DNA from 3 places in the Lactiplantibacillus argentoratensis genome. Region 2 is predicted to be linked to each of the others. Evidence: a T-box and tRNA genes for the amino acid it is inferred to sense, from the RefSeq annotation. Region 2 holds a T-box; the other regions hold tRNA genes.
What was found. The T-box of region 2 lies ahead of V7R88_RS05910 (phenylalanine--tRNA ligase subunit alpha). A T-box ahead of a tRNA ligase gene usually reads a tRNA of that ligase, here a tRNA-Phe.
Positions count from the first base shown of each region.

Region 1 (2,233 bases), 560 kb from region 2:
GTCGTTGCATTTTAACTGCAACGACTTTTTTTGACGAATACGTTTACGCTGAGCACACCAGCCTTGGCAACTCGCAATCAAACATCGCTTCTAATACCACATTGCAGCCACGAGTGGTCACGTATGCAGCTGGCGTGGTTCTTAAGCGAGTAACGTCATTGGTTAGTTGATTTTAAACTATCCGTCTTCTAACCGGTGGCATTACCAGGCAACGCGAATAAAATCACCGTTACCATCCGTTCGTTAGTATCTTCCGCCAAGATACACAGCAAGAAACGCTCGCGCATTTCGCGGAAGATTCCTAGTGGCCCGTACGTCGCTTACACCGATTTCTATGAGTCTCAAGTCTGTTGTCCCTAATACCAGTAAATCGTACCGTGCCGAATGTTAAAAGATAGCGTGTCGCCTTGACCAGCCAGCATGGTTATGCCGATCGGCTAAAACTAATGGCAACACCACCCAAATACCAACAACTGATCCTTTATGACATCTAGCGTCAACAGTCAATTGCTTAACCAAGCAGAACAATTTGAATCACTACCCCGCCCACTTAGCTCGCCGTTTACCTTATCGACAATTTCGACGAACATCTGCACGATTCTGGAGACACAAAAAAACGCCATTCATCAGCGAATGACGTGTGTAACGGTCCGTACGAGACTCGAACTCGTGATCTCCTGCGTGACAGGCAGGCGTCCTAAACCAACTAGACCAACGGACCAATTGCGGGAGCAGGGTTTGAACCTGCGACCTTCGGGTTATGAGCCCGACGAGCTACCAGACTGCTCCATCCCGCGATAATATAATGACCCCTACGGGATTCGAACCCATGTTACTGCCGTGAAAGGGCAGTGTCTTAAACCACTTGACCAAGGGGTCATATTTTTAATATGGAACAACGGAGAAGGAGGGATTCGAACCCTCGCACCGCTTGCGCGATCTATACCCTTAGCAGGGGCACCTCTTCAGCCACTTGAGTACTTCTCCAAAATGGGCCTAAATGGACTTGAACCATCGACCTCACGCTTATCAGGCGTGCGCTCTAAACCAGCTGAGCTATAGGCCCAAAAAAAGCGGGTAACGAGAATCGGACTCGCGACAACAGCTTGGAAGGCTGTGGTTTTACCACTAAACTATACCCGCAGAATACAGATATGGCGCGGGACGGAATCGAACCGCCGACACATGGAGCTTCAATCCATTGCTCTACCGACTGAGCTACCGAGCCATTGTAGCCATTTAAATCTATTAACTTAACGGTCCGTACGAGACTCGAACTCGTGATCTCCTGCGTGACAGGCAGGCGTCCTAAACCAACTAGACCAACGGACCAATTGCGGGAGCAGGGTTTGAACCTGCGACCTTCGGGTTATGAGCCCGACGAGCTACCAGACTGCTCCATCCCGCGATAATAAGGAGGATGAGAGATTCGAACTCTCGCGTGGTTTGACCCACCTGACGGTTTTCAAGACCGTTCCCTTCAGCCAGACTTGGGTAATCCTCCATATGATGTTACTAGGAAATGTCCACTATTAATAGTAGATGGACCTTGTAGGGCTCGAACCTACGACCGGACGGTTATGAGCCGTCTGCTCTAACCAACTGAGCTAAAGGTCCAAGCTCTAATTCCTATCGCGGCAGGGGGAATCGAACCCTCGACCTCCCGGGTATGAACCGGACGCTCTAGCCAGCTGAGCTACACCGCGATGTGTTAAATAATCGTATATGACTACTTAATCGGGAAAACAGGATTCGAACCTGCGACCCCCTGGTCCCAAACCAGGTGCTCTACCAAGCTGAGCTATTTCCCGTTATATGCACCCAGTAGGAGTCGAACCTACAACCTTCTGATTCGTAGTCAGACACTCTATCCAATTGCGCTATGGGTGCTTCATAAAAGTGCCGAGGACCGGGATCGAACCGGTACGGTTATCACTAACCGCAGGATTTTAAGTCCTGTGCGTCTGCCAATTCCGCCACCCCGGCAACACTCTGGAACAAAGCGGAAGACGGGATTCGAACCCGCGACCCCCACCATGGCAAGGTGATGTTCTACCACTGAACTACTTCCGCATAACTATTCAGTTAATGCCGACTAGAGGATTCGAACCTCCGACCCCCTGTTTACAAGACAGATGCTCTGCCAGCTGAGCTAAGTCGGCATGACGATTAACACAACTATAACATCATATCATGCTCAGTTACATAAATCAACAATAACTTTTGTGAAACT
Region 1 is NZ_CP147647.1:1,841,435-1,843,667, forward strand. It holds tRNA gene V7R88_RS08625 (tRNA-Asp) at 647-721, opposite strand; tRNA gene V7R88_RS08630 (tRNA-Met) at 724-797, opposite strand; tRNA gene V7R88_RS08635 (tRNA-Glu) at 807-879, opposite strand; tRNA gene V7R88_RS08640 (tRNA-Ser) at 900-987, opposite strand; tRNA gene V7R88_RS08645 (tRNA-Ile) at 992-1,066, opposite strand; tRNA gene V7R88_RS08650 (tRNA-Gly) at 1,073-1,143, opposite strand; tRNA gene V7R88_RS08655 (tRNA-Phe) at 1,156-1,228, opposite strand; tRNA gene V7R88_RS08660 (tRNA-Asp) at 1,258-1,332, opposite strand; tRNA gene V7R88_RS08665 (tRNA-Met) at 1,335-1,408, opposite strand; tRNA gene V7R88_RS08670 (tRNA-Ser) at 1,415-1,504, opposite strand; tRNA gene V7R88_RS08675 (tRNA-Ile) at 1,544-1,617, opposite strand; tRNA gene V7R88_RS08680 (tRNA-Met) at 1,633-1,706, opposite strand; tRNA gene V7R88_RS08685 (tRNA-Pro) at 1,738-1,811, opposite strand; tRNA gene V7R88_RS08690 (tRNA-Arg) at 1,817-1,890, opposite strand; tRNA gene V7R88_RS08695 (tRNA-Leu) at 1,901-1,986, opposite strand; tRNA gene V7R88_RS08700 (tRNA-Gly) at 2,002-2,073, opposite strand; tRNA gene V7R88_RS08705 (tRNA-Thr) at 2,090-2,162, opposite strand.
Region 1: it has a tRNA-Phe gene. The T-box ahead of V7R88_RS05910 (phenylalanine--tRNA ligase subunit alpha) is inferred to sense a tRNA for this amino acid. The anticodon was not compared.

Region 2 (2,233 bases):
ACGATTTGCAAGGGTTCTGATTCGCCTACGTCCACTTGACAAACGTGGAGATGATCAGAATCTGGATGTGGCTCACACGTTAAGACGTGCCCCACTACAACTTTTTTCAATCCTTCACTGGGACGAATAACACCGTCAACTTCAACGGCCGTCCGTTCAATCTTTTCTGCTAATTCATCGGCCGGAATGTCCAGCTTCAAATAATCGCGTAACCATGTCGTAGAAATTCTCATGTGGACGCCTAACCTTTCTTATAGAACTGTGACAAGAACCGCACGTCATTCAAGTAGAAGTTGCGGATATCGTCAACACCGTATTTCAACATCGCAAAGCGGTCTGGTCCTAACCCAAAGGCAAAACCACCATATTCTTCTGGATCAATGCCAGACATCTCTAACACGTGGGGGTGAACCATGCCGGCACCCAACACTTCGATCCAACCCGTTTGCTTACAGATTGCGCAGCCCTTACCATTGCAATTAAAGCAAGTCACATCAGCTTCTACGGATGGTTCCGTGAATGGGAAGAAGCTTGGCCGCAAGCGGACATCAAACTGGTCGCCGAATAAGGTCTTGGCAACTAGGATTAACGTACCCTTCAAGTCGGCCATCGTAATATGCTTGTCTACGACCAATCCTTCAATTTGATGGAATTGATGTGAATGGGTTGCATCATCCGTATCACGCCGATAGACGCGGCCTGGTGACAAGACCTTCAATGGTCCCTTAGAAAAGTCGTGGTTTTCAAGTGACCGCGGCTGATCAGCAGACGTCTGCGTCCGTAGCAATACGTCTTTAGTAATATAGAACGTGTCCTGCATGTCACGGGCCGGATGATCCTTCGGTAAGTTCAACCGTTCAAAGTTGTAGTAATCTTCTTCAACTTCGTCACCATCAACGATTTGATAACCCATTCCCATAAATAAATCTTCCAATTCAGTAATGATCTGGGTAATCACATGTGGCTGGCCTTGTGGGACTTCCCGTCCCGGCAATGTCACGTCAAGCTTTTCAGCAGCCAATTGCTTATTAACGGCCGCTTGTTCCAATTCTTCGCGGCGTTCATCAATCGCCGCCTGAATCCGGTCACGAACTTCGTTGGCATAAGCCCCCACCTTTGGCCGTTCTTCAGGACTTAAGTCGCGCATTCCGCGCAATACTTCCGTAATCGGCCCCTTTTTACCAAGCAAATCAACTTTGACTTGGTTAACCTTTTTCAAAACATCGGCGGATTTAATATCGGCCAAGCCTTGATCGCGTAATTCGGTTAATCGATCTTGTAAACTCATATGCTGCCTCCAATTTTTAGTTGCGTTGCGGACAAAAAAAGACCCCATCCCTAAAAAGGGACGAGGTCATCGCGGTACCACCCTTGTTTGCATCGTAATTACTATGCACACTCATAACCCGTCATAACGGTCGGGATACCGGAAAATTATTTGTTTTCACAAACGCCCAATTTCAGCTCGGAGAGTGAATTCGTCAATCTTGGTCGCCAGGGTGCTTTCAATCGGTGACACCCTTCCCTACGACGCCGTAACTAACTACTATTTCTCGTCAAGGCTTTTATCTACATTGTCAGTTTATGGCAAAGTGCCCTGCACGTCAACCCCGTATTAGGATTCGGCCGGACTAAACCACTTATCGGACCAGTCATGGACGGTATCCATCACTTGCCGTAAATCTTGCCCTTTAGTGGTCAATCGATACTCGATCAGGGCAGAGTCACAATGGGTTACCCGACTTACAATGCCGTTTTCTTCCAATTCCTTCAAGCGAACAACGAGCACTCGATCACTGCACTTAGGAATCTGACGAGCCAGATTCTTAAAGCGTTGGGGACCGTCTTCCAGTAAAACATCGATAATTAGCCCGTTCCATTTCTTCCCGAGAATTGAAAACGTCTTTTCAAATTTTGGACACAGTTCAAAATCCACGTTGGATTCTGTTACCGTGTCAGCTAGTATTTCTGACATGCAATGACCCCCAATTATTGAATTAACCGGCGGAGACCTTGCCTCGGAACCGATCTAGTTGTTTGGCCACTTTCATACGCAATGGTCCAAAAAATTCATGTTCTGCTTCATAATCATCAACTAAAGAGACGAGCAAACTTTCCCGATATTTCGGCACAGCTAAAGTTGCGCCGAACATATGCTTCAAAATGATATCTTTTTCCATGGGCGTTAATTTTGTTAACTTTTCGGCGTTACGTAACGCCACCCGCGGATGGA
Region 2 is NZ_CP147647.1:1,280,782-1,283,014, reverse strand. It holds gene pheT (phenylalanine--tRNA ligase subunit beta) at 1-233, opposite strand, end outside; gene V7R88_RS05910 (phenylalanine--tRNA ligase subunit alpha) at 242-1,288, opposite strand; T-box leader at 1,342-1,569, opposite strand; gene V7R88_RS05905 (winged helix-turn-helix transcriptional regulator) at 1,616-1,975, opposite strand; gene V7R88_RS05900 (HD domain-containing protein) at 1,998-2,233, opposite strand, start outside.

Region 3 (2,233 bases), 230 kb from region 2:
TACCATAATATGAAAAGCCCTATGTTAGCATGATTTATGCTAATACAGGGCTTTTCGATGCTTACGAGACTATTTCTACGTTCATATTCATGCAATGCTAATATTGTAAATTTATTCTTTGCAATTGGAAAGTTCACCCAAAAATCATTTTGCCTATTTTCGCATGATTCTAAGAATACAAAAAAGCCGTTATATCAACGATATAACGACTTCTTAAAGGTACTTAGAGCTTCCTGAAAACCTCTTAGTACCGGCGATCGGGGTCGAACCGATACTCCCTCAACGGGAACTGGATTTTGAGTCCAGCGCGTCTGCCAATTCCGCCACGCCGGCAAAATAATAACTAGATGGAACATAAATCTGATCAGGATTATAACCTTTTCAGGAAAGGCGGTAACCGGATTTGAACCGGTGATGAAGGTTTTGCAGACCTCTGCCTTACCACTTGGCTATACCGCCATCATTTATTGCCCAAACCCAACTGGGTTAGCTGGATTCGAACCAGCGCATGATGGAGTCAAAGTCCATTGCCTTACCACTTGGCTATAACCCAATCAAAGGGCGGTAGGTGGGAATCGAACCCACGCGTGCCGGAGCCACAATCCGGTGCGTTAACCACTTCGCCACTACCGCCATCATGGCAGGGATAGTAGGAGTTGAACCCACACCGACGGTTTTGGAGACCGTTGTTCTACCATTAAACTATATCCCTATAAAGAATGGAGGGGAGTGGATTCGAACCACCGAACCCGAAGGAGCGGATTTACAGTCCGCCGCGTTTAGCCAGACTTCGCTACCCCTCCATAAATGGCGCGGGACGGAATCGAACCGCCGACACATGGAGCTTCAATCCATTGCTCTACCGACTGAGCTACCGAGCCATATCATTCTTCATGATGGAGTCTATTAAATTATTGATGAGTAACTCTCATCAGATGGAGGATACAGGGCTCGAACCTGTGACCCTCTGCTTGTAAGGCAGACGCTCTCCCAACTGAGCTAATCCTCCATAATGACCCCTACGGGATTCGAACCCATGTTACTGCCGTGAAAGGGCAGTGTCTTAAACCACTTGACCAAGGGGTCATATTTATTATATCTAACTAACGGAGAGTAAGGGATTCGAACCCTTGAAACAGGTATAACCCGTTTACAGCATTTCCAATGCTGCTCCTTCAGCCACTCGGACAACTCTCCATGGCTTACCGTAGATAACTCCGACAGGCGGGCTCGAACCGTCGACATCTTGATTAACAGTCAAGCGCTCTACCAACTGAGCTATGTCGGAATAATCGCATGGCAACGTCCTACCCTCGCAGGGAGCGATCCCCCAACTACTCTCGGCGCTAAGAAGCTTAACTTCTGTGTTCGACATGGGAACAGGTGTATCCTTCTCGCCATCGTCACCACACTATTGAGAAACTTGTGCTCTCAAAACTAGACAATATCAAATATCTTCATATGAACCGGAACACCAATTACTTGGTTAAGTCCTCGACCGATTAGTATTAGTCCGCTTCATGCGTCACCGCACTGCCACTTCTAACCTATCTACCTGATCATCTTTCAGGGGTCTTACTTCCATAAAGGAATGGGAAATCTCATCTCGAGGTGTGTTTCACACTTAGATGCTTTCAGCGTTTATCACATCCATACGTAGCTACCCAGCGATGCGCCTGGCGGCACAACTGGTACACCAGAGGTATGTCCATCCCGGTCCTCTCGTACTAAGGACAGGTCCTCTCAAATTTCCTACGCCCGCGACGGATAGGGACCGAACTGTCTCACGACGTTCTGAACCCAGCTCGCGTACCGCTTTAATGGGCGAACAGCCCAACCCTTGGGACCGACTACAGCCCCAGGATGCGATGAGCCGACATCGAGGTGCCAAACCTCCCCGTCGATGTGGACTCTTGGGGGAGATAAGCCTGTTATCCCCAGGGTAGCTTTTATCCGTTGAGCGATGGCCCTTCCATACGGTACCACCGGATCACTAAGCCCGACTTTCGTCCCTGCTCGACCTGTCTGTCTCGCAGTCAAGCTCCCTTGTGCCTTTACACTCTGCGAATGATTTCCAACCATTCTGAGGGAACCTTTGGGCGCCTCCGTTACTTTTTAGGAGGCGACCGCCCCAGTCAAACTGCCCACCTGACACTGTCTCCCACCACGATTAGTGGTGCGGGTTAGAGTGGTCATACAGCGAGGGTAGTATCCCACCAACGCCTCCACCGAA
Region 3 is NZ_CP147647.1:1,053,699-1,055,931, reverse strand. It holds tRNA gene V7R88_RS04935 (tRNA-Leu) at 249-333, opposite strand; tRNA gene V7R88_RS04930 (tRNA-Cys) at 389-459, opposite strand; tRNA gene V7R88_RS04925 (tRNA-Gln) at 482-553, opposite strand; tRNA gene V7R88_RS04920 (tRNA-His) at 561-633, opposite strand; tRNA gene V7R88_RS04915 (tRNA-Trp) at 639-712, opposite strand; tRNA gene V7R88_RS04910 (tRNA-Tyr) at 721-803, opposite strand; tRNA gene V7R88_RS04905 (tRNA-Phe) at 809-881, opposite strand; tRNA gene V7R88_RS04900 (tRNA-Val) at 937-1,009, opposite strand; tRNA gene V7R88_RS04895 (tRNA-Glu) at 1,014-1,086, opposite strand; tRNA gene V7R88_RS04890 (tRNA-Ser) at 1,108-1,197, opposite strand; tRNA gene V7R88_RS04885 (tRNA-Asn) at 1,216-1,288, opposite strand; rRNA gene rrf (5S ribosomal RNA) at 1,295-1,411, opposite strand; rRNA gene V7R88_RS04875 (23S ribosomal RNA) at 1,483-2,233, opposite strand, start outside.
Region 3: it has a tRNA-Phe gene. The T-box ahead of V7R88_RS05910 (phenylalanine--tRNA ligase subunit alpha) is inferred to sense a tRNA for this amino acid. The anticodon was not compared.